Regions from separate parts of the Roseibium sp. FZY0029 genome, predicted to be linked through region 3. Evidence: predicted binding sites of a transcription regulator. Region 3 holds the regulator's gene; each other region holds the start of a gene.
The links. The regulator LexA, encoded in region 3, represses DNA repair genes until DNA is damaged. The targets are predictions, from matches to a motif close to TGTTCNNNNTGTGTTCNG.
Positions count from the first base shown of each region.

Region 1: uvrA (excinuclease ABC subunit UvrA) is a predicted target of LexA. The motif match lies at 2,333-2,350, and genes of this name have one in related genera.
Region 2: V1T76_RS02290 (PA0069 family radical SAM protein) is a predicted target of LexA. The motif match lies at 2,741-2,758, and genes of this name have one in related genera.
Region 4: V1T76_RS07950 (ATP-dependent helicase) is a predicted target of LexA. The motif match lies at 1,448-1,465, and genes of this name have one in related genera.

Region 1 covers NZ_JAZDVZ010000005.1:496,835-501,117, reverse strand. Annotated here, with positions in the region: gene uvrA (excinuclease ABC subunit UvrA) at 1-2,136, opposite strand, end outside; gene V1T76_RS17040 (hypothetical protein) at 2,524-2,757, shown strand; gene V1T76_RS17035 (single-stranded DNA-binding protein) at 2,720-3,271, shown strand; gene V1T76_RS17030 (hypothetical protein) at 3,333-3,809, opposite strand; gene V1T76_RS17025 (L,D-transpeptidase family protein) at 4,246-4,283, shown strand, end outside.
Region 2 covers NZ_JAZDVZ010000001.1:499,398-503,680, forward strand. Annotated here, with positions in the region: gene moaB (molybdenum cofactor biosynthesis protein B) at 137-694, shown strand; gene V1T76_RS02280 (glycosyltransferase) at 743-1,438, opposite strand; gene V1T76_RS02285 (substrate-binding periplasmic protein) at 1,756-2,649, shown strand; gene V1T76_RS02290 (PA0069 family radical SAM protein) at 2,806-3,918, shown strand; gene V1T76_RS02295 (ribonuclease HII) at 3,964-4,283, shown strand, end outside.
Region 3 covers NZ_JAZDVZ010000005.1:241,575-245,857, reverse strand. Annotated here, with positions in the region: gene V1T76_RS15885 (acyl-CoA synthetase) at 1-623, shown strand, start outside; gene lexA (transcriptional repressor LexA) at 1,641-2,351, shown strand; gene V1T76_RS15875 (ComEC/Rec2 family competence protein) at 2,356-4,283, opposite strand, start outside.
Region 4 covers NZ_JAZDVZ010000002.1:732,078-736,360, forward strand. Annotated here, with positions in the region: gene V1T76_RS07950 (ATP-dependent helicase) at 1-1,415, opposite strand, end outside; gene V1T76_RS07955 (GIY-YIG nuclease family protein) at 1,806-2,198, opposite strand; gene ligA (NAD-dependent DNA ligase LigA) at 2,394-4,283, opposite strand, start outside.

The DNA of each region.
Region 1 (4,283 bases), 260 kb from region 3:
GATGTCGATGACCTTGTCGAGAACCTCCAGGCCTTCGATACGATCATGCGGGGCAGGGTTGTCCCTTGCGCCGTTAAGGCGGCGGGCAGCAGCCTTATAAAGCGTGTCGATCAGAAACGTGGATTTGCCACCTCCGGAAACGCCGGTGACACAGGTGAAGGTGCCGAGCGGCACGTCGACATCGATGTCCTTGAGGTTGTTGCCTCGGGCTCCCCGGACGGAAATCTTCCGTTTCTTATTGATTTTCCGGCGCTCGTCGTTGCACGACACCATTTTCACTCCGGACAGGTACTGGCCTGTCAGCGAGTTGGGATTGGCCATGATTTCGGAAGGCGTGCCCTTGGCGACAATCTGGCCGCCATGCACACCGGCTCCAGGTCCCACATCTACCACATAATCAGCCGTCAGAACGGCATCTTCATCGTGTTCAACGACAATCACCGTGTTGCCGAGATCGCGCAGATGCTTGAGCGTCTCCAAAAGGCGGGCGTTGTCTCGTTGATGAAGGCCGATCGAGGGTTCGTCCAGCACGTAAAGAACGCCGGTAAGCCCCGATCCGATCTGCGATGCGAGACGGATACGCTGGCTTTCACCGCCTGAAAGAGTGCCGGAAGACCGTGACAGCGTCAGATATTCAAGTCCGACATCGTTCAGGAATTTCAGCCTCTCGCGGATTTCCTTCAGAATGCGGCCGGCGATTTCTGTCTGTTTTTCATTCAGCTGCTCGGGAAGAGCTTCGAACCACTTGCTCGCATCGCGGATGGAATGTTCGGTGATCTGTCCGATATGCTTGCCGGCAATCTTCACGGCAAGCGCTTCGGGCTTCAAGCGGAAGCCGTTACAGGCCGGGCAGGCGTGATCTGACTGGAACCTGGCAAGCTCCTCGCGAACCCAGGTCGATTCCGTCTCGCGCCAGCGCCGTTCGATGTTGCCGATGACACCTTCGAAGGTCTTTTCAGTCCGGTAGCTGCGAACACCGTCGTCGTAAACGAATTCAATCTTCGCATTGCCGGTACCGTGCAAGATTGCGTCACGAACCTCGGAAGGAAGATCTTTCCACGGGGTCGCCATGGAAACCTTGAAGTGGCTGCACAGGGCTTCAAGCGTCTGCGCATAATAAGGAGACGTCGACCCGGTCTTGGCCCACGGCAGCACAGCCCCTTCGCGCAGCGACAGTGAGTGGTCGGGCACCACCAGGTCTTCCTCGAACGCAAGCGTCGTTCCCAGACCGTCACAGGTTGGGCAGGCCCCAAAAGGATTGTTGAACGAGAACAGGCGCGGCTCGATTTCTGAAATTGTGAAACCGGAAACGGGGCAGGCGAATTTTTCGGAAAAGATCATCCGCTCCGGATTGCCGTTCTCGTCCGTCTTGTCGGCGAATTCGGCAATCGCAATGCCGTCGGCAAGTTTCAGCGCTGTTTCCAGGGAGTCGGCAAGCCTGCCGGAAATGTCGTCCCGGACGACAATGCGATCGACGACGACATCGATGTCGTGCTTGAACTTCTTGTCGAGGGCAGGGGCTTCGGAAATCTCGTGGAAGGTGCCGTCGATCTTGACGCGCTGGAAGCCCTTCTTCATCAGCTCGGCAAGTTCCTTGCGGTACTCCCCCTTGCGGCCTCGAACCATTGGAGCCAGCAGATAGAGGCGTGCGCCTTCTTCCAGTTCCAGAACGCGGTCGACCATCTGGCTGACAGTCTGGCTTTCAATCGGCAGGCCCGTCGCCGGCGAATAGGGGATCCCGACACGCGCAAACAGAAGGCGCATGTAGTCGTAGATCTCCGTAACCGTTCCAACGGTGGAGCGCGGATTACGAGATGTAGTCTTCTGTTCAATGGAGATTGCCGGAGACAGGCCATCGATCTGGTCGACATCCGGTTTCTGCATCATTTCCAGAAACTGACGTGCGTAGGCCGAGAGGCTTTCCACATACCGGCGCTGACCTTCGGCATAGATGGTGTCGAAGGCGAGAGACGATTTCCCGGACCCCGACAAGCCGGTCATCACAATTAGCTTGTCGCGAGGCAGATCCAGGTCGACACCCTTCAGGTTGTGCTCCCGCGCGCCGCGTATGCTGATGACCCGGGTGGGGTCTGCCTTCCAGGCTTCTTCCGACTGCGATCCCTTGGCTGTCTTCATCGTCGTTCTTCCTGACCGCACGCGGCGCGTGATGCCGATTGATACCCGCGCATGCGTTAGAGATGTTCCATTAAAGCTGATGTCTGTTGCCCCGATATAGCAGTTTCGGGCGGAGCTTCCAGTGAGGCATATTCGATATCTTGGCCAAAGCCGCTTCGGTTACGATGCCTGATTGAATCGCTTTTACAGAAATGATAAGAACAAAACAAGTACATTGACAGGTCTACCGTCAGGAGCGCGACCTGAAAAGGTGGACAGGCCGCGGCAAAGCGCGAGGTTCTGTCCTGACAGATCGTGACGTTAAGTCTGGAACAAAGACGGAGCAAATTGTAACGACCCGCAATTCATGGTGGTATCGTTTGGAACTGCTCGAATTTTGAGCGCACGATGCCGGTGGCGAATTTCGTGCTGCCTTGTGGAAAATGGTTGAAGGCAGGCGAAAATAGCGGCGAAGCTGTTGGCGGGCCGTTAGGGTTCTGGTTTCTAGCAGCAAAGCTTGCAGCGCGGGCTGATTGCCGAAGCGTGCCGGAGAAGCACGTGCATATCGGCGGTCCGGTCAGCGAAAAACAAACAGGAGTGCAGTATGGCGGGCAGCGTCAACAAGGTAATTTTGGTCGGTAATCTGGGAGCAGACCCGGAAATCCGCCGCACGCAGGATGGCCGCCCGATCGCCAATCTCCGGATTGCGACGTCGGAATCCTGGCGTGATCGCAACACCGGCGAGCGTCGCGAAAAGACGGAATGGCACCGGGTGGTGATCTTCAACGACGGTTTGTGCAAAGTCGCCGAGCAGTATTTGCGTAAAGGCTCGAAGGTCTATCTGGAAGGTCAGCTTCAGACCCGTAAGTGGCAGGATCAGTCCGGCCAGGACCGGTACTCGACGGAAATCGTTTTGCAGGGGTTCAACTCCAACCTGACCATGCTTGACGGCCGCGGCGAAGGCGGCGGTGCATCCGGTGGTCTCCCCGATTACGGCAATGACTCACAGGGCGGCGGAGGCGGCTTTGGCGGTGGCGGTTCTGGTTCCGGAGGGAATTTCGGCGGCGGCTACAGTGGTGGTTCCAGCAGCGGTGGCGGTTACGGCGGCCCGTCCGGTGGCGGCGGTGGCCCAATGGACGACGAGATCCCGTTCTGATCCGGCTTTATTGTTCCATGTGCGGCCCCTGGCATTGGGGCCGCGCATCATGGAATGTCGATCAGCCGCCCACGTGTGGGTCGTAAGGCGTGCTTGGATCGTCAACACCCTCATAATACTCCTTCGCAGTGCCAAGGCCGCAATGGTAGACGGCTTCCTCCGCACGCGTATCGCCACCGGTGATCGGTGCGCCATTGTGGTGTGCGAACTCATGGATAATGGTCGCAAGCACCATCCATCTCCCCATTTTGAAAGCTCTGTCGCCTATCGCGATTTCGCCGGAAGGAACATGAATTTCCCCGTGCAGCGGTGATATCGTCGGGCCGTAATTCACCCAGATCGTGCTGTCGTTGATCATGTCCGACAGGCTGCGCCCTCTGGGCAGCGTGCGGAAATAGGCATTACACGACGGGTTGTTCTTGACCATCTTGAATAATTTGTTCCGGGCCCACTTCAGCTTTGAATACTGGGAGGAATTGAAACTGGTGTATTTCCAGATTGGTGACGAATGATCACCGACATTGAATTGAAACGGCATGTTGCACTCCGGCTTTCTCACTAATTCGTGATGCCGTGATACGTCGTCGCAGCGAAGGGTGAAGTGACGACGGTCACTTTGAAGCGCTTTTAAAAATACCCGGATTTGGCCGCGCAAACGTTCGGGAGGCCAAACAAGGCGAAGCGGGTACGAGGCATTATCGCCACACTTGTCTGATTTCAAACCTGTGTATGACCACGCCCCTTAACCATCTGATGAACCCTGTTATAGTATCAAGCGTTTTAAGACGCAGTTTCAGGGAGTCGGAGGGTGGCTCCGGTTAAATGGAAACTGCAAAGCCCGCACCATGCACCTTAAACCGTTGTCGGTCGCGCATGTGCTGGAACGTCTTCGATCCTGGCAGGGAATGATAAAACCTGGAAGACTTGCGCAAGGCTTCAGGTTCAAACAGACATAAAACAAACGGGTTTAAACAATGCGAGCGAATGAAATGGCACTGGGCGAAGGTTCCAG
Region 2 (4,283 bases), on a different contig from region 3:
TAACTTTTTTGCAAGTGTCTCAATCTTGTTATTTTTTGTAATTTTATTTCAATATCAATTTGCCGCTACAGTTTGCTTGCTGCCTCTGGAAGCTGGTGCGGCTATCGCCTATGTCTGGAGAGCAAAGGAGTTCGCCATGCAACGTCTCGATGAAAGCCGCCCATTCATTCCGCTCAACATTGCCGTGCTGACGGTTTCAGACACGCGCAAGCTGGAGGAAGACCGGTCCGGCAACACGCTGGTGGAGCGGATCGAAAAGGCAGGACATGTGCTCGCGGACAGGCAGATCGTCACTGATGACGTTCCCGCCATTCAGGCAGTCGTGAAAGGCTGGATCGAAGACAAGGGCGTTGATGTGATCGTCTCGACCGGTGGCACCGGCTTTACGGGACGGGACGTGACACCGGAAGCCATGGAGCCTTTGTTCGAAAAACGCATGGACGGTTTTTCGGAGGTCTTTCACCGGATCTCCTACGACAAGATCGGCACCTCGACGATCCAGTCCCGCGCAACCGGCGGCGTCGCCGGGGCGACCTATATCTTCGTGCTGCCCGGCTCTCCCGGCGCCTGCAAGGATGCCTGGGACGGTATTCTGAAATGGCAGCTGGACTATCGTCACATGCCCTGCAATTTCGTGGAAATCATGCCCCGGCTTGACGAGCACCTGAAGCGCGGCAAGTTGCGCGAAGCGTGATCCTCGGTTGACGGTCAAGGACGTGCCCGAGGGCGCCGCGCGCCAGCGCTAGCCGTGCAGCTTGACGGCAACGCTTGCCGGAATGCGCAGAGTGCCGACGCAGAAGCGCGCAAAGGCCTGACGAAACCGTGAGACAAGCCCTTCGCGCTCAGGCTCTCCGGAGGAAACGGCAGCGGCCCGCAGGAACACCATCCGCCCGCGCCCGATCCGCTTCGCGATATCGAGATCTTCCAATTCGGGCAACGGCCGATAACCGCCGAGCTTCTGGTAAAATTGCCGGGAAATAAGCAGGCCCTGGTTGCCGTAGGGCATGCCAAGGAGTTGCGACCGCAAGGCCGCGAAGGACTCGCTCAACCGGGCGCTGAGCCCGAAGGCTTCATACCGAAGGCGGAAGCTGGCCGCTGTCCGCGGGCCATTGGGCGCACGCGCCGCCCGCTCGACAAAGGCCTGGGCTTCGTGATGCCAGCCGCTTTCCAGAAGTGTTTCCGGGCGCAGAAACAGCAGCCAGTCTCCCCGGCTTGCCGTTGAGGCGCCATAGGCCAGGCGCTCGCTGCGGGAGGCAGCGCTGCGATTGATCCAGACACATCCGGCCGCGTCGGCAACTTTCTCGGTGTTATCCGACGATCCGCCATCGACCACGATGACTTCACGGACAACACCTTCAGCGGCCGCCGGCACAAGGGCCGAAAGCGCGTGAACGAGTTCAGTTTCGGAATTTCGTGTCGCAATAATCACGCTAATCATGATCTCAAGTCTTACATGATTTTTTTCAAAGTGCGAGCGCAACTAACGAAGCAGACGCTGTTTTTTGTTCCGTTTCTTAACAAAGTTCAATAATCGGACCCGTAGCGTCACCCAATATCGAACGAGGTGATGTCTACTTTGGTCGCAAGGAAATAAAAGGCCTGGTGAATGCTGCGCCAGTACCTGTGCCGAATAGATCAGCTCGCTTCGAAAAGTTGCTTCGCCATGCCAGTACGCGCTATCCATTTGCCGGGTTTTGAAAATTTAACCCGTTCCAGCGAAAGACAGAACTGGATTTCATGGTATTTTAAGAGAGCATGCCAAAGCTGAAGCCGCTCTGCCCGATCACCACACAAGCAACAGGCGCTATGACGACACCTGATCAACAGCCAGCCTCCGGCCAAAATCGCCTGGCATGGTTCCCGAAACGAATTCTTGCGGGATTTGCCGGATTTGTTCTGGCGCTGGCTTCACAGGTTGCGACAGCGTCGGCGCGCGATCTCGTGGTGCTGGCGACGCCTGAAGAGCCTTACAAGTTCGTCGAAAACGGGGTTTCCAAAGGCATCGACGTGGAGGTTCTCGATGAGGTCATGCGCCGCCTCGGGCTTTCCTATTCGCTGGCATTTGTCGACTCCGGAACCCGCATTCAACAGGAAGCGCGTGCCGGGCGCGCGGATATGCTGCTCTTGTTTTCCAAGAAACCGGACAGGATGGAGTATCTCGTCTATCCGCAGGAAAGTTACATCGACATAAGCTGGAGCTTTTTCATCCGCGCGGAAGACGCAGGTTCAATACAATTCGAATCCTATAACGATCTGAAGGGACTGCAGATCGGCATCACCCAGGACTTTTCCTATACGCCGGAGTTTCTCGCCTCAGGTCTCAATTTCCAGACAATTGCCAGCAACAAACTGCAGATCGGCATGCTTCTGGCCAAACGTGTTGATGCGGTTCCTATGAACACGATCAGCACGCTCTACGAGGAAAAAAAGGCAGGACGTCTGGCCAAACTGGCCACCTTGCCTCTGCCGCTCATCACCAAGCCCTACTACAACGTCTTCGCCAAAGCCTCGACCTTTCCGGAGATTGAAACCCTGCCGAAGCGTTATGACGCCACCATTCGCGAAATGCAGACAGACGGCACGCTGGACGCTATCCTGGTGAAATACCTTGGCCGCCGCCCGGGCGGAAATCACCGTAGCGGCTCCTGAGGTTCTCGGCAGACCAACAGTCCACCATCTTTTGAAGCCCGAACCACGCTGGGTGAAAACGCCACCTTGCATCGCGTCGGCACCGTGATAATGTTCCCGTTATGTTCCAACCCGTAACCTGGACCTTAACGCGTGCCCGTCAGCCCTCCCGATGAGATTTCCCTTGCAGCCGATGCAACCGGTCCCCTGCCCGATGTCCGCTCCATCGCCGAGCACAGACGTCGGGGGCGCGCGGCCGCGCTCAATGTGTCCGGCCGGTTCGAAAAACTGTCGCGGGAATGTTTCGATGATGGCTGGGAAAGCCTTGAAGACCTGCCGCCGCTGAAAACACAGGTGCAGGAGGAGCGTGCGCGGACGATCATTTCCCGGAACGAATCGCCTGATATTTCCTTCGACCGCTCGATCAATCCCTACCGGGGCTGCGAGCACGGGTGCATCTACTGTTTCGCCCGGCCAAGCCACGCATTCATGGGGCTGTCGCCGGGGCTGGATTTCGAAACCAGACTGTTTGCCAAACCCAACGCCGCACAGCTTCTGGAGCGTGAACTGTCCCGGCCCGGCTACCAGCCGCGCGTAATTGCCATTGGAACCAACACAGACCCCTACCAGCCGATGGAACGCGGCTACAAGCTGATGCGTGAGATCCTGGAGGTTCTGGACAATTGCTCCCACCCGGTCGCCATCGTCACCAAGTCGGCACTGGTGACGCGCGATATCGACATATTGTCGAGGCTGGCGGAGCGAAACCTGGTGAAGGTCGGCCTTTCGGTCACGACGCTCGACAAGAAACTTTGCCGTGCGATGGAACCGCGCGCCTCTGCGCCGCACAAGCGGCTTGAGGCTGTGCGGGCGCTGTCGCAAGCCGGAATTCCGACGTCCGTCATGATGGCGCCGGTGATCCCTGCCCTGACAGACAACGAGATTGAAAACGTGCTGGAAGCTGCGGCCGAACATGGCGCGACGGAGGTCGCCTATATCCTGCTGCGGCTGCCGCTGGAAGTATCGGAACTGTTTCGCGACTGGCTGCTGCGCGCGCGTCCGGACCGCTATCGCCATGTCATGAACCTGATCCGGTCCATGCGTGGCGGCAAGGACTATGATGCCAAATGGGGCGAACGCATGCGCGGGCGCGGCCCTTATGCCGACCAGATTGCCAAACGCTTCTCCCTTGCAGCGAAACGGCTGGGTCTCAATCTCCGGCGGAAGAAACTGAATACGGAAGCCTTCGTCCAACCGCAAAAAGGCGGTGTGCAATTGGATCTCTTTTGACGCAACATCTTGAGAAACGGGTGGGCTGGCGGCAGGGTGCATATCATGACGTTCAGCCCTTCCCTCTTCGACCTTGCCTTTCCCGATAGCCCGGATCTTGCCGTTGAACGCAATCACGCTGCTGCGTTCGACGGGCGGCTTTGCGGGGTCGATGAAGCGGGCCGTGGTCCCTGGGCCGGGCCTGTCGTAACCGCCGCCGTCATCCTTGACTATGACCGGCTGCCCGACGGCCTCAACGATTCAAAGAAGCTGACCGAGGCCCGGCGAGAAGAGCTCTTTGAACAGATTGTTGCGACGGCCCATGTTTCGCTCGCCAGCGCGTCACCGGCAACCATCGATGCTTTGAACATTCGCACCGCGACCCT
Region 3 (4,283 bases):
AGGTCACCGGAAACATCACGGTGCTGCGGCCCCAGGATCATTTTCTGGAGGATGGTCCCGAGACACGCAGCGGCACCTGCGGCACGGAGCGCACCGGCATCGAGGTCTCGATCCAGGACGAACACGGCAATCTTCTGCCGCCCAATGAAACAGGTGAAGTCTGCGTTATTGGCGCAGCTGTCTGCGCGGGATACCTGGAGGACGATGAAGCCAACAAAAAGTCGTTCAGAAATGGCTGGTTCCGGACGGGCGACATCGGTCACATGGATGAACAGCGCTACCTCTTCCTGACCGGCCGAGCCTCGGACATGTATATTTCGGGTGGCTCCAACGTCTATCCGAAAGAAGTCGAGGAAGTCCTGCTCACACATCCGGATATCTCCGAGGTCGCAATTCTAGGCATTCCTGACAGGCAATGGGGCGAAGTCGGACTTGCCGTTTGCGTGGCGGCCCCGGGCAAGTCCCCCGACCCTCAGGCTTTGACGGACTATCTCGACGGCAAGATCGCCCGTTACAAATTGCCGGCACGCTACCTCTTTATTCCGGCGATGCCGACCAGCGCCTACGGCAAGATCACGAAGAAACTGGTGCGAGAGCATCTGACGGAGCAGGGCTTACTGTGAGACGGCCACCGCCCAGGACACTTGCCGACATCCGGCATCCTGGTCCCGCCGCCGAAAATCGGCGGCCCTATGCCAGATGCCGGGCGGAACCTCTAAAGATAGACATCACGGAGCCCGCGCCTCTTTTGGAGGTCTTGGGTCGCTACGCCAAACAGCATGAGCTGAGTCCGGCGGTGCGGGATCTTTCCGGTCTGACACTTGGGCCATTCGACTTCGTAATGCCAGCCTGTGCGATCGATGACCGCCACGCAGCGTAGTACAGCGACACGCATTCCTCCAAGGGCTCTACTCTCGAAACAGCGGTCGCAATTCTAGGCAGGAAGGACGGCGACTGGTTTGCGCATATATACGCCTACTGGCACGAGAGTGGCAGAGAACGTCTCGGTCACCCGCTGCCTCACACGCTTCAGATAGCGCACGCAGGCATCATCAGGGGCCACGGTCTCAAAGGCGCGGCATTTGTGGCTTCGTTGGACCCGGAAACCGAATTCACGTTGTTCCGCTTACAGCAGGCCGGACCCCTCTCCAGACCGCTTCGAAACAACGCTCTCATTACGACGCCGGCTCCGTTTGCCGATCTGACAAACAGCATCCACGAACTTGCTCTTCTGTTGGATTCATCCTCCTACGAAGTCTAGGGCCTTGGCAGCCTTGCCGGAGCGGCGTTTCGCGATGCCGACGCGATGACGGGCCTGATTTCCGAAATATTGCTTTCCCCAGGTGGCGGGGCAAGAGCAACTCAGGAGCTCCAAGTGCCCATACGCGCGATCGACCTTGATGGCGGGTTGCATGATGGCATTCTCATTGCCGGCGGGGCGCCCACGCTTGTCACTTGCGAATTGCTGATTACGACCCGATCAACATGTGACAATAAGCCTGGGCCAGTTGAAAATTGATCGTGGCCGCCAGCAAGGCACCAAGAACAGTAAGAGAACATTTACCCTTGCAGAACACAATGAGAACAGGTACCATGTTCTTGATTTGTACCAGATGTTTTCTCGGTCAGGGGACGCCTACATGCTGACGCGCAAGCAGTACGAACTGCTCATGTTCATTCACGAAAGACTGAAAGAAACCGGTGTGCCGCCGTCTTTCGACGAAATGAAGGATGCGCTCGATCTGCGCTCCAAGTCCGGCATTCATCGCCTGATCACAGCCCTTGAAGAACGCGGCTTCATCCGGCGCTTGCCGAACCGGGCAAGAGCCATGGAGGTTGTTCGCCTTCCGGATTCCATCGCACCGGGCCTGGGTACTCCTCGGCCAAGGGGCACCTTTTCGCCAGAAGTCATCGAAGGCTCGCTCGGTAAACCGGAACCGGCGAAGGCAGCACCGGAACCCGTTATCGGTGTCACGGAAATTCCCGTTATGGGCCGAATTGCCGCCGGTGTACCGATCGAGGCCATTCAGACCCACAGCCATTCCATTACCGTGCCTCAGGACCTGATTGGGCGTGGAGAGCATTACGCGCTGGAAGTGCGCGGCGATTCCATGATCGAAGCCGGCATTCTGGATGGTGACACCGTTCTGATACGCAGGACCGACAGTGCCGACAGTGGAGATATTGTCGTCGCTCTTGTCGATGATGAGGAAGCAACCTTGAAGCGCTTGCGCAAGAAAGGTGCCTCTATCGCGCTTGAAGCCGCGAACCCCGCCTATGAAACCCGGATCTTCGGACCGGGCCGCGTCCGAGTTCAGGGCCGACTTGTTGCCCTGTTTCGACAGTACTGACCCGTCACTCGTCAACGCGCTCTTTTGCAAATGAAGCGCGGCTGGCTTGACGTAACCCGTCTCTTGTGACCGTTCCTGGCCGATGCCAGGGACGCGGCGGGTCAGGGATGGCGTACACCAGCTTTTCGATTTTTGGCTTTCCGTCAGGCGGAAGTACCTCTCGGTCGCCAAGCCTATTGGTATCATCCCCCCGACGAGCAGCGCTTGCCGACAACCAGATCGAAACTGCGCCGCGTGCCGACCGCGTTTCCTGGTCCAAAACAAGCACTGAGCTGCAGTTTTCCGGAGCGACTAGATCGGTCACGATCAAATCGGCGTATCTGCAATCCATCTGAAATGCTTCGAACGTTTTAGGCTGGGCGATTGCCAAATAGGGTAAGGCCAGTTGCAGCGCCTCTTCGCTTTCCCCTGGTCCGTATGCCCTGACGACGCATCCATCATCGTCACACATTTTCTGAGGCGATTTCATCTTACGCGATAAAATCGCTTCATCAGGAACGCCTTCCGACTGAAGCCAAAGGTCTGTTGCAAAGGACCGGCCTCTAGCTTCGTAACGCAAGGCCCCAGTTTCATCCCGAGCGGCGATGCGAGAGCCGCTCGCGGCAATCTGGATGTCCGGAGGCTGGTCAGTGATGACAATCATGAGCCCCGCAAGCAGCGGAAATCCGGCGAGCAGACGCCTTCTTCCTGGCAACAACAGGCCGGCAAATAGCGCCGACAGCAGTAGACTTGCAGCCATTCCGTCGAGCCTGCCCGACGCGCCGCCTCCGGCATCCAGCGCAGCAGTGAATGAAGCCACCTTCAGAAGCAGCGACACGCCGATAGACATCACGGCCAGTGGCAGCGCAGCCAGTCCAAAGGGCATCAGAACAAACGCCATCACACCCATTGGCATGACAAGCAGCGAGAACACTGGCATGCCCAGAAGATTGCCTACAACGCCATAGGGCGCAATGCGGCTGAAATGATGTGCTCCGATGATGCCGGTCGCCAATCCGGCGACCAGCGCGGTAACAAGCAGACCCGCAACCCATTTGCCAAGAAAAACGCATGTCGCCATGCCCCATCCGGATACTCTGTCACCGGTCGATCCAAAGCGATCCCGTTGCCGCCACAAATCATAGACGGCAACCAGACAGATCACGGCGGCAAATGACATCTGGAAGCCAGGGAAAAACAGGCGTTCAGGCGCTATCACAAGAAGCAGGAGGCCTGCTAGCGCTACACTCCTCAAAGTCAGACCGCGCCGACCGACAAGAACCCCGAGAAAGACAATGGCAATCATCAAAAAAGAGCGCTGTGTGGCAACCGCTCCGCCGGACAGAAGCAGATAGACGACGGCCGCACCAAGAGCTGAGAGAGCTGCCCACTTGTGAACAGGCCATCTCAACGTCAAGACCGGAATGAGCGATAACAGCAACAAAACTGCCCCGTAGGCGCCACCGGCGAAAAGCGCCATATGCAGTCCTGAAATCGCCAGGATGTGAGCCAGCCCCGCCGAACGCAATACCTCTTCCTGCTCTTCAGCAATGCCGCTTCTGTCACCAACCAAAAGGGCGACGATCAATGCGGTTTCGGGCCCATCGGCAAGACTGGATTTGATCCGCTCCGCGATATTGCTTCGGAGTTTGGCAATGACAACAGAGGGGCGAAGCCCAATCCCCTGATCTGGAACCTTGATGACCTGAGGCGGACCAAAACTGAAGCCCGTCGCGCCTATTTGCTGAAAAAAGGCCCGGAAGGAATAGTCATACCCTCCCGGGAACACGGGACCCGCCGGAGGAAACAGGCGCGCATTGATACGAACTGTGTCCCCGACCTCCACTGCGCTATCAGCCGGAATGCGCACGCGCACTTTTGCCGGAAACACGAGCGCCTCGACCGGACGTTCATTAACCGCAGTTACAGCAAGCACAAGCCGAACACCGGCCG
Region 4 (4,283 bases), on a different contig from region 3:
AGCTTGAGCGTCGCATCGCCAAGACCGCGCTTCGGCGTGTTGACGATGCGCTCAAACGCCAGATCGTCTGCAGGCTGTGCCACACAGCGGAAATAGGCCATGGCATCACGGATTTCCATTCGCTCATAAAAGCGCGGACCGCCAATGACCCGGTAGTTCAGCCCCAGCGTGACGAACCTGTCTTCAAACTCGCGCATCTGGAACGACGCGCGCACAAGGACCGCCATCTGATTGAGCGAGTGACCTTTGGACTGAAGGGATTCGATTTCATCGCCGATGGTGCGGGCTTCTTCCTCACTGTCCCAGACGGACGTCACCGACACCAGATCGTGGTCGGGCTCCTCGAAATCCGTGAACAATGTTTTGCCGAGCCGGCCCTCGTTGAAGGCGATCAGGTGAGACGCTGCTGCCAGAATGTGGCTCGTCGAGCGGTAATTGCGTTCCAAACGAATGACGACAGCGCCCTTGAAGTCGTGCTCGAAGCGCAGAATGTTGTCCACTTCCGCTCCGCGCCAGCCGTAGATCGACTGATCATCGTCACCGACGCAGCACACATTCGGATTGCCCTGAGCAAGCAGCCGGAGCCACAGATACTGTGCGATGTTCGTGTCCTGATACTCGTCCACCAGCATGTAGCGGAAGCGGCGCTGATATTCCTTCAGAACATCCGGCTGCGTCTTGAACAGCGTGATGACGTGAAGCAGCAGATCACCGAAATCGGCCGCGTTCAGGATCGACAGCCGCTCCTGATATTCCTGGTAAAGCTTGCGGCCCTTGCCGTTGGCAAACGCCCTCGCCTCACCTTCCGGGATATCCTTTGGCCCCAGCGCCCGGTTCTTCCAGCCATCCAGAATCCCGGCAAAAGCCTTGGCCGTCCAGCGTTTGTCGTCCAGCCCCTCGGCCTGGATGATCTGCTTGATCAGGCGGATCTGGTCGTCGGTGTCGAGGATCGAAAAGGACGATTTCAGACCGACAAGTTCGGCATGCTTGCGCAGGATCTTCACACAAATCGAGTGGAACGTGCCGAGCCACGCCATGCCTTCCACATTGCCGCCGACAAAGCCTGCAATGCGCTCCTTCATCTCGCGCGCGGCCTTGTTGGTAAAGGTAACGGCCAGAATTTCGGAGGGACGGGCCAAGCCGGTTGCCAGGATATGGGCAATACGGGTCGTCAGAACACGCGTCTTGCCGGTTCCAGCCCCTGCCAGCACCAGAACCGGCCCCTCGGTGGTCTCCACCGCCAGCCGCTGCTCCGGGTTCAGCCCTGTCAGATAATCCGGCGCCCGCCGTGCCGCCATCGCCCTCGCCGCGATCCCGCCTTGCGGCCGCACGGGTGCTGGCGCGGGCTCGGACCGCGTACCCACAGGCTGGAATGGATCGTCAAAGGAGTCGTCGTACCCGTCCGGGTCGGTCATGATTTACTGGTCCGGTTTCAAGCGCTTGTTTTGAGAACAATATAGCAACAAACCGGCGCTGGCGAGGCGCGAATGACCGATTTGGTGGGGACAAGAGCCGGGGAAACTCGTTTGGCCCGGCATCTGCGTGAGGCAATCACGGTTCGACTATCGCCAAGAACGGTTTCAGGACACCCGGTGGTTAGTGTCGCCAACGAGCACAGGGGGTACTGGATCCCGGTCTTGCCGCTGCGCGTCAAACCGGGATGACAAAAACCAAGGCATTTCCTGAAGCCTCTCTCTTGTCATCCCCGCGCAGGCGGGGATCCAGTAGCCGCCGGAGCCAGTTAGTTGACCAGGCTTCGGGAGAACTGGCCAAGCCCTGAAAACAAACGAAACAACGCAAAAGTGTCAGGCCAGTTTCGGAAACAGGTCATCCCAGTTTGGGTTCTGGTCTTCGATCAACCGGATCTTCCAGGAACGATTCCAGCGTTTGAGCTGTTTTTCTCGTTTGATCGCCTGCTCGATTTCTTCGTGCACTTCATAATACACCAAGCGATGCACGCCATACCTGGCGGTAAATTGGCTGCCGACGCCTTCACGGTGAAGCGAAACCCTGCCCAACAGGTCATTCGTCACCCCGACGTAGAGCGTACCGCCCAGTCCACTTGCAAGCATATAGACAAAGTATTGCTGATCGAGATGCAACGCGGACCCTTTGCTGAATTTTTTCCGGACAGCTGTTTGTGCTGCTGTTTCGGCAAAGCCGATACCGGTTTCAGGAAACCCGGTGATAAGTGGCACCAGCCAACTCAGAGGTTACTGGATCCCGGTCTTGCCGCTGCGCGTCAAACCGGGATGACAAGAAGCAAAGGCATGTCATGAAGCCTCTCTCTTGTCATCCCCGCGCAGGCGGGGATCCAGTAAACGCAGGAGCCCGTGCATCAAGCCACCCCTGCCTTATCCTGGCAAAACCGCGATAGAGAAAGTTGCTGCGCCTCAGACCCCCACCAGATCGAACCAGTCATCCTCGGAGATGACTTCGATCTCCAGCTCCTGGGCCTTTTTCAGCTTAGAGCCGGCACCGGGACCGGCGACCACGAGGTCGGTTTTTTTCGATACGGAGCCTGCCGTCTTGGCACCGAAGCGTTCGGCCATGGCTTTTGCTTCGTCTCGAGTCATGCGCTCCAGCGAGCCGGTGAAGACCACCGTCTTGCCGGCGACCGGCGAGCCGGAGGCGTTGATCTTTTCCGCGTCCTTTGGCGACACTTCGACCAGAAGCGCATCAAGCTGGTCGAGGTTGTGCTGCTCGGCGAAGAATTCCGCAAGCGCCTCGGCAACGATATGGCCGATGCCGTCGATATCGTTGAGCTCGGCCCAGGCCTCGCCCTCCGTATCATGCGCAGCCTTCATGGCTGCGTAGAATGCCGCCCAGGAGCCATAGGCACGCGCCAGCAGCTTGGCGTTGCCCTCACCCACGTGGCGAATGCCAAGGGCGAAGATGAAGCGGTGGAGATCGATCTCACGCCGGGCGTTGATCGCCTCGAAAAGATTTTTGGCCGAAACGGCTCCCCAGCCTTCCCGGTTGCGCAGTTTGGTAAGAGAGCGCTTGTCCCGTTCTTCCAGCGTGAAGATATCCGCCGGGGCCATCACCAGACCTTCCTTGTAGAAGGCGTCGACCTGCTTGTCGCCGAAGCCTTCGATGTCGAAGGCGTTGCGCGAGACGAAATGCTTCAGCTTTTCCGTTGCTTGCGCCGGACAGATCAGGCCGCCGGTACAGCGGCGCACGGCATCGCGGCGGCCGGTCTTTTCCTTTTCCTCGCGCACCGCGTGGCTGCCGCAGGCGGGGCAGATCGTCGGGAACTCGAAGGCTTCCGCTTCCTCGGGGCGCTTGTCCAGGTCGATATCGACAATCTGCGGAATGACATCGCCCGCACGCTGGATCTTCACCGTGTCGCCAATGCGAAGGTCCTTGCCGCCGCGGATCGGCTCTCCGTCCTGGCCGATGCCCTTGATATAGTCTTCGTTGTGAAGGGTCGCGTTTGAAACGACGACACCACCCACCGTGATCGGCTCCAGCTTGGCGACCGGCGTGAGGGCACCGGTGCGACCGACCTGGATCTCGATGTCGTTGAGAATGGTATAGGCCTGTTCTGCAGGAAACTTGTGAGCGATCGCCCAGCGGGGAGACCGCGAGACAAACCCGAGACGCTCCTGCAGGTCCAGCCTGTCGACCTTGTAGACCACACCATCGATATCGTAATCGAGCTGGGCGCGGCTTTCCTCGATACCGTGATAGACACCGAGAAGCTCCTCGACGGTTTCACAGCGCTTCATCAACGGGTTGATCTGAAAGCCCCAGGTTTCCAGTTGCTTGACCATACCGAACTGGGTGTCTTCCGGCAGCGCGCTCATTTCGCCCCAGGCATATGCGAAGAAGCGCAACGGGCGGGAGGCCGTGATTTCGGACTTGAGCTGGCGCAGAGAGCCGGCCGCCGCATTGCGCGGGTTGGCGAACACCTTGCCGCCATTGGCTGCCATGCGCTCGTTCAGTGCCTGGAAATCCTTGTGCGCCATATAAACCTCGCCGCGCACTTCAACGATGTCCGGCACCGTGCCGGACAGCTTTGCCGGAATGTCCTTGATGGTCTTCGCGTTCTCGGTGACGTTTTCACCCGTTGTGCCGTCCCCGCGTGTCGCCGCGTAGACCAGCGTGCCGTTTTCATAGCGAAGAGACAGCGACAGGCCATCGATCTTCGGCTCCGCTGTCACCGCCAATGCTCCCATCAGCGGATCGTATTTCAGGAACCGGCGCACACGGCCGACAAAATCCCGGACATCGTCGTCGTTGAACGCATTGTCCAGCGACAGCATGGGCACCCGGTGGGT